DNA from 3 places in the Pseudoalteromonas sp. C2R02 genome. Region 2 is predicted to be linked to each of the others. Evidence: riboswitches for the same ligand, from Rfam matches in the RefSeq annotation. Region 2 holds a riboswitch; each other region holds the start of a gene.

Region 1 (2,282 bases), on a different contig from region 2:
GCGATAACTGTCGTTAATAAGTTCATAATAAATCCCTCTATGCTTCATTTAAGTAATGTTGTTTTGCCGTTGAATGAATAGTAGATCCGAATTTAAAAAAGTGTGTATCAAAACAATGTGATGGCGTAACAAGGTGTGTTTTCATCAAAGCAAGCTTGTAAATCGAATGATAATTGAACAGTTAAAAATATGTCTAAATGTATCTGAGGATACTTTTAGTTTCATATTTAAAGGCAAGTTTAGCCGTTTAACCTTCGATTTAGTCCATTGAACTAAAAAGTGATTATTTGGCATTTTTGATGTTAAAAAGTTGTATACATTTTTAACCTGTAGCGGATGAAAAACCTTGTTACATTCGAGTTAAAAATAACCTCAAAAAACCACAAAATTTATCTAGAAATAAACTTGATTGTTTAATTTATATTTTAATTACCAGCATTGTGACCAAGCTAAAGACCAGTTTTTACCTATTCCAGGTTCGTACTGTTCATTCATATGTGTGCCTAGACGACAAAACTCCGTATAGGGCCAAGGTTTACATTGATATATTTTATTGGTTTTAGGGTTTAGGACTTTATCTCCAGCGCGATAGTCATTGCGGTGTTTTGGGAATACATAATCATAAGATGGAGTAATTGCCACTGAAGAGTCTTCATCTTTAATACGTTTGACCGCAAACTTTATGAGCACTCTGGTTTGAGTGATATTGCTTGAGCTTAATGCGTAGATATTATTTTTACTAACGCAAGGTTGAATGTTATCAGAATGAATATAACGACCCGCTTGTAATAAGGTGAAATGCTTATTGATATATTTAGCGATTTGTTTAGGCCATACGCTAGGCGCACCATTTTCAGTACTATTTATTAGGTGGTTAAATGACAACTCAGGCAAATACCCTTTGCCATCAAAAATTTGAATAAGCACTTCATCATTTTTATTTAAATGATGGTGAGTGGGAATTTGACCTATGTTTACCCAATTTCCAGGGGATAAACCCGCAATCAAAGTGGGGTACTCAAAAATATAAATTGATACTTTAGTAAAGGTGCCATGTTAAATCTGCCATATTAATATAATAAGTTAACAGTATTTGGCATGAAAATGTGCAGGCACAGTAGTTTTTAGCGTGTACTCTGGTTGAGTAATTTACTACTGAGGCAACTCCGCTATCATAGTTTAAAAAACCTTAGACCGGTGGTTTTGCGTCCTAACCTTTGGGTTAGTTTGCCAAATTGTGATTTGAGGTAGATATTAATGCTTTTTAATTGGAAAAGGCAATTTAAATTTAATATCTACCATGTATTTTGATAGTAATTAATGCTTTATTGTTAATCGTAAAGGTTATTTAGCTTTCCCATTTTATGATGGTTGTCAGTGTATGACTTTCGCCCGGCGCAAGCTTTACAGTATCTTGTTTTACGTTGGCAGCTTCTAAACATAACATCTTGTTGTATTCATCATCTTGGAAGTTACTTAAACGTTGTGCTTTATCTATCCAGGGATTCCACAATACACATGATGTTGAGTTTTCTCTTGCCACACTAATAGTGCCATCTTGCGTTTTAATTTTTTGAACTAGAGGCGCGTTGTTATAAACCATATCTGTTTCACGAGCAAAATTGACGATATCATTTTGATCAAATGGACCCTCACCAAATTCAATGTATTGTGAACCTTGTAAGCCATCAACTTGAGTTGTTTTAATATCAGGCGTTGGGAAATAGGTGTGTAATGCTTGGGTAAATGAAATCTCTTCTTTATCTAGGTTAGTATTTTTGAGACTGACACTTAAAGCTTTTGATAATTTAAAGATAACTTGTAATCCAGTTTCATGTGGCCAGTACGCTTTATTAACTTGTAACATAGGCAATGAAAGGCTGACTTCTATGTAATCATCTTTTTCATTTACTTCTTCAGCGCGCCATACTTGAGTGCGTGCTACACCATGAATAGGCCAATCTTGATTTTCACTTACACCAAACCAAGGCCAGCATATAGGAATGCCGCCTCTTACACTTTTGCCTGCTATATAGTCTTCATCTTCTGAAACCCAAATTAAAGGCTTTTGTTCTTTAGGGGTAAACTGAGTTAATTGAGCGCCTTGTAAAAATATTTTGGCATCACATAAAGGAGAGTCGACTTCGATATATTCTAGACCAGTTTGTGTTTGTTTAATGCTAACAGAGGGAGAAAGTTTCATAAGGCACCTTAAAGACGGTTATTAATAAATGCAGTGTAACCATACCTAAATAAGAGAGTAAGTAAATTTATTTATTTTC
Region 2 (2,282 bases):
AGGTCCTTATTTATTAGCTGGTTATAGTTATGGAGCATATACAGCCTTCGAAATAGCTAAACAGTTTGAAGAGCAAGGGGAAAAAATAGATTTTCTTGGCTTGTTAGATGTTTATGCTCCGGGGTTATCAAGCAATGCTCCAGGTTTACCAACAATTTCCTCTAGAGCTAAAAAGCTAAAAACTAAATTAAAATGGCACATTGAACATGGTTTAATAGATATTATTAAAGTAATGAAACTCAAGCTAGAATTAAGGTTTTATCCTCCAGTAGTGGACTCTCTATCTACTGAACATAAAAGGTATGAAAAGTTCTTTTATTACTGGAATAAGGTAAGTGAAATTTATAAAGGAGGGGTTATTAATAGTAATATTTCGTTATTTAAATCTCCGAGTTTAAATTATAAAGAAGTTTTATGGGACGAACTTGATGAAACGAGAGGGTGGTCGACTATGTCTAAATGCGGTGTTAAAAGTCATGATCTTATTTACGGACATCTCGAAATGATGCAGGGAAGTAACGCTAAGAATTTAGCTGAAGAAATATTAAATAATATAAATCAAAATCCAGAAAGTGGGAATCAATAGCATTAATTTGATATTCACATATAGCAGAAGTTTAATTTCTCATACGTTATTTGTAATGATTAAGTGCTATTTATTTCTTGTTTTCTAATAATAAAGCTTGAGTTTGTGGTGTTGTTAACCTACTATATCATTAGTGTTAAAAAGGTACAGCCTAGTATAGGCTCAATTTAAAGTAAAGCTCACTGAGGCCGAATACCTCAAACAATTTGTTCTAAATATTATTCACTGACAAGGGCAGCCTTAAGGAAACTTAAGTACGCAAAGCTACCGGCCTAACGAGTAAATTCTATGGCAGCGGGGTTACCGAGAAATGATAAATCATGCCTCCCTTATTTTTGTATATGAAGACTTATTGCGAGTTTATGGAGGTAAAACATGAAAATTTCAAATTGTTTTAATAAATTAACTAATTTTAAAGAGGTGTTTTTCTTACAAAAGATTTTTTTTATTCTATGTTTTTTATTAATCACTTCTAGCCAAGCATCTAGCAATGAAAACCTACAATCTAATATTTTCTATCACCCAGCAACAGAAGATCAAGCGTGGACTTATAATGGAGATGAAACATATACTTCAACAGGAATAAACGGAGGCTCTGGATTAAGAGTATATCAAGAGCTAAATGAAGGTGAACAGGTTCTTGTCACATTTAAAATTAGTGAACCTCATTCTTCAGGAAGGTTATATGCGCGTGTAGATGGTCAAAGAGTTTACCTAGAGCATGGAAAGAAGGAATTTTCTCATCTTTTTAAAGTTATCAGTAAAAAAACAAGAGATTTAAGAGTTGGAGCTGGTAGTTACTCTTCGAAAGGGATTGTATTGTCTGATATAAAGTTTACTTTAATATCGGACTCTGAAAAAAATAATGCAGAACCCATTGCAGATGCTGGGAAAGTTCAAATAGCTAACTCCGAAGACTTGGTTTTTTTAAGTGCAAATGAATCACATGATGAGAATATTAATAGCTTAAAATATCAATGGATTGTGCTAAATGACTCTTTAAATGAAATTGAGCTTGAAAACCCCAATACTATTAATCCTCAATTTATTGCTCCAAACCTCAGTATAGCTAAATCATTTAATGTTGAGCTTATTGTTACCGATGAATATGGCTTAACTGATAGTGATATTGTCAAAATTGTGATTTTACCTATTGAAAATGATGATGTAACAATCCGAAATATTTATACTCACCCAGCATCCTATGATAAAGCTTGGTCATATGATGGCAATGAATCATACATTTCAACGGGACTAAATGGAGACTCAGGTTTAAGGGTATTTGAAAATGTAAATAAAGATGAGCAAGTTTTAGTAAAATTTAAAATTAGCCAAGCATATAGTTCAGGAAATCTTTCAACACGTGTTGATAGTCAAAAAGAGTACTTAACTCCAGGAGAAGTAGAGTTTGCTCATTTATTTAATATCAATAGCGACAAAAGTAATGACTTAAGGATCGGTGTAGGAGAGTTTCCTAATATTGGAATCAAGCTTTATGATATTGAATTTTTGCTAATTTCAAAAAATACAAAAGAAGATGATAATACAAACCCTATAGCAGATGCCGGTTCAGCTAAAACTGTTACTGGTGGAGATCTTGTTACATTAGATGGAACAGGGTCAGGTGATTTTGAAAGTGAAGTAACGTATGAATGGTCACAAGCAAATAATACTGACATAGAAATTAATTTTGATG
Region 3 (2,282 bases), on a different contig from region 2:
AAGGTTATCCTTAACTGTCAATAATCCGAAATTGTTACCTAAATCTTTTGGTCCAAAGGACATAGGTAAAAACTTATCAAAAGGGATCACTTCACCATTTAACAAAATCTCAATATGATGAGCACATGCCAATTCATTAATAAACTGTCGACAATAACCACAAGGTGCTGCATTTATTGCAAGTTTGGTAATATGTGTTTCACCATGTAGCCAGGCATTACTAATAGCAGATTGTTCTCCGTGTAGTACTAAAGATAGTGCTTGATTAGTAAACTCTAAATTGGCGCCAAAGTATAAATTACCAGAAGACCCGACCGCGATAGCTCCAACATGAAAGTTAGAAATGGGCGCAACAGAAAACTCTGATGCAAATGGTAATAACGCGGTTAATAAATCATCTAAAGAAGTATCTAACTCACTTTTTAACTTGCTAATGAATAGAGAATTAAGCATGCCGCGAGTGTTTTTTAAAAGTGAATTAATATCTAATATGTGGGAAGTTGAAAAGTTAATTTTTTGATTTGGTGAACTTAAAATCATATTATTATTGTTGTAATTAATGGTTCACCATTTTATGAATTTAAGCCGCAGTATTCAACCAATGTTTTGCTTTTTTACTACAATCAAAGTTTTCAGCGTAAACATTAAAGCGTTTTGCTTTTTGCAGTACTAAATCATGGTGAAACCCTTTAAATCCTATGATTCTAGCAACTTTAAAACCTTGCAAAATAGATTTGATTTGTACAACTAAATTAATAACTTCTATTGCTGGATATTCATGTTCGAGCTCAATCACATCAACCAATAATTTATTTGTTGCGTTGAATTTTGCGTACTCAGTTATTTTCTTGTAAATGCTGACGACATCTTCAACATTAGCTGTTCCGAAAAGTTTTACCATTACTAAATTCTCAGAAGCATCATAGCTTAGATTAGTGATTAGTTTTGACATTAATTAACCAGATTAAATCATAAATAATAAAAGGCAGGAATAAATATCGCAGCGAAATTTATCACGTTTGCAGCTCAGCCATCGTAAGTGTGTTAAACCATTAGATCTGATACTTTGCGTGAGTATTTTTTCAAACACCTTGCCTTTACGTTTACATATTTTCACAGGTTTGTACGGTATCGTCAACTTTGTAATGCTTAAGCGTTTAAAAGCACTAATAAGCGTTTGATTATTTACATCTATTTAGTTTTAGTAAGGTGTAAGTGTAATTTAATGTTTTATTGAAATTTATTAAATATTATATTTAATACCGTTTCCTCTGAGTGACAGTTAATTAACAGAAATGGTATAAGGCTATGTTATTTAATTATTACAGTTTTAGGGATATTCAATTTAATTCACATAAAATAAACTTAGCATCAAAGATGCAACTTATGTATATTGTATTCAAATTAAAGGTTTAAACTATATCTATAGTTAACTGTGTGGGTAAATTAGGAGAAATGTGTGTCAGATGAACAGACAATAAAAAGGGATTCAAATAATAGTCGCGATATAAGTAAAAATAATTCAATTTTTAGTTTTAGTAGTAATTATTACGTTGCTAATACAATGGAAATTTTTGAGCGACTAGCTTGGTATGGTATTTTTGGTGTTTTATCTCTTTATATGACTGCACCATTAGAGCTTGGTGGATTAGGTGCAACTGATCAGCAAAGAGGAACTTTATCTGCTGTTGTTATGAGCTTTATTTATCTTTTACCTGTATTGACTGGCGCATTAGGTGATAGGTACGGCTATAGAAAAATGTTATTAATATCCTTTGCTTTGATGACACCTTCTTATTATATGTTAGGCCAAGTTGATTCCTATGGTGCATTTTTTATAACTTATATGGTTCTCGCTGTTGGTGCCGCGATATTTAAACCGCTTATTGTTGGTACCGTTAGCCGTGAAACAACAGATGCAAATCGTAGCCTAGGTTTTGGCTTGTTTTATACTATGGTTAATATAGGAGGTTTTTTAGGGCCTCTTACAGTTGCTTATCTGAGAGAAATCAGCTGGGAATTAGCGTTTACAATGGCTGCTGTCTCAATTGCTATTAACTTTATTCCTGCCATATTTTTCTTTAGGGATCCAACAAAAAGTGTTGAGTCTTCAAAGAATAATAAGTCTATAAAAGAAACTTTAGTTGAAGTACAAAATGTGCTTGGTAATGGTAGGCTCGCATTAATGATTGTCCCAATTATGGTGATGTTGTTGATCCCCGGAACAGGTCTTTTATCCTGGAAGTTGATTTCAATTTTATGTGCATCATGGGTAGTCATTA

The links. A riboswitch is a leader RNA that binds a small molecule or an ion and turns the genes downstream of it on or off. The one in region 2 is predicted to bind cyclic di-GMP.
Region 1: linked by a shared signal. The riboswitch ahead of KO527_RS17655 (chitin-binding protein) and the one ahead of KO527_RS09355 (hypothetical protein) in region 2 are both predicted to bind cyclic di-GMP.
Region 3: linked by a shared signal. The riboswitch ahead of KO527_RS21590 (hypothetical protein) and the one ahead of KO527_RS09355 (hypothetical protein) in region 2 are both predicted to bind cyclic di-GMP.

Annotation. Positions count from the first base shown of each region.
Region 1 is NZ_JAHKQC010000039.1:70,418-72,699, forward strand. Features, by position in the region: gene KO527_RS17650 (DUF3718 domain-containing protein) at 1-26, opposite strand, end outside; gene KO527_RS17655 (chitin-binding protein) at 430-1,008, opposite strand; cyclic di-GMP riboswitch class I at 1,157-1,242, opposite strand; gene KO527_RS17660 (D-hexose-6-phosphate mutarotase) at 1,349-2,203, opposite strand.
Region 2 is NZ_JAHKQC010000027.1:16,848-19,129, forward strand. Features, by position in the region: gene KO527_RS09350 (type I polyketide synthase) at 1-586, shown strand, start outside; cyclic di-GMP riboswitch class I at 810-894, shown strand; gene KO527_RS09355 (hypothetical protein) at 962-2,282, shown strand, end outside.
Region 3 is NZ_JAHKQC010000044.1:7,461-9,742, forward strand. Features, by position in the region: gene cdd (cytidine deaminase) at 1-540, opposite strand, end outside; gene KO527_RS21590 (hypothetical protein) at 581-952, opposite strand; cyclic di-GMP riboswitch class I at 1,018-1,106, opposite strand; gene KO527_RS21595 (MFS transporter) at 1,460-2,282, shown strand, end outside.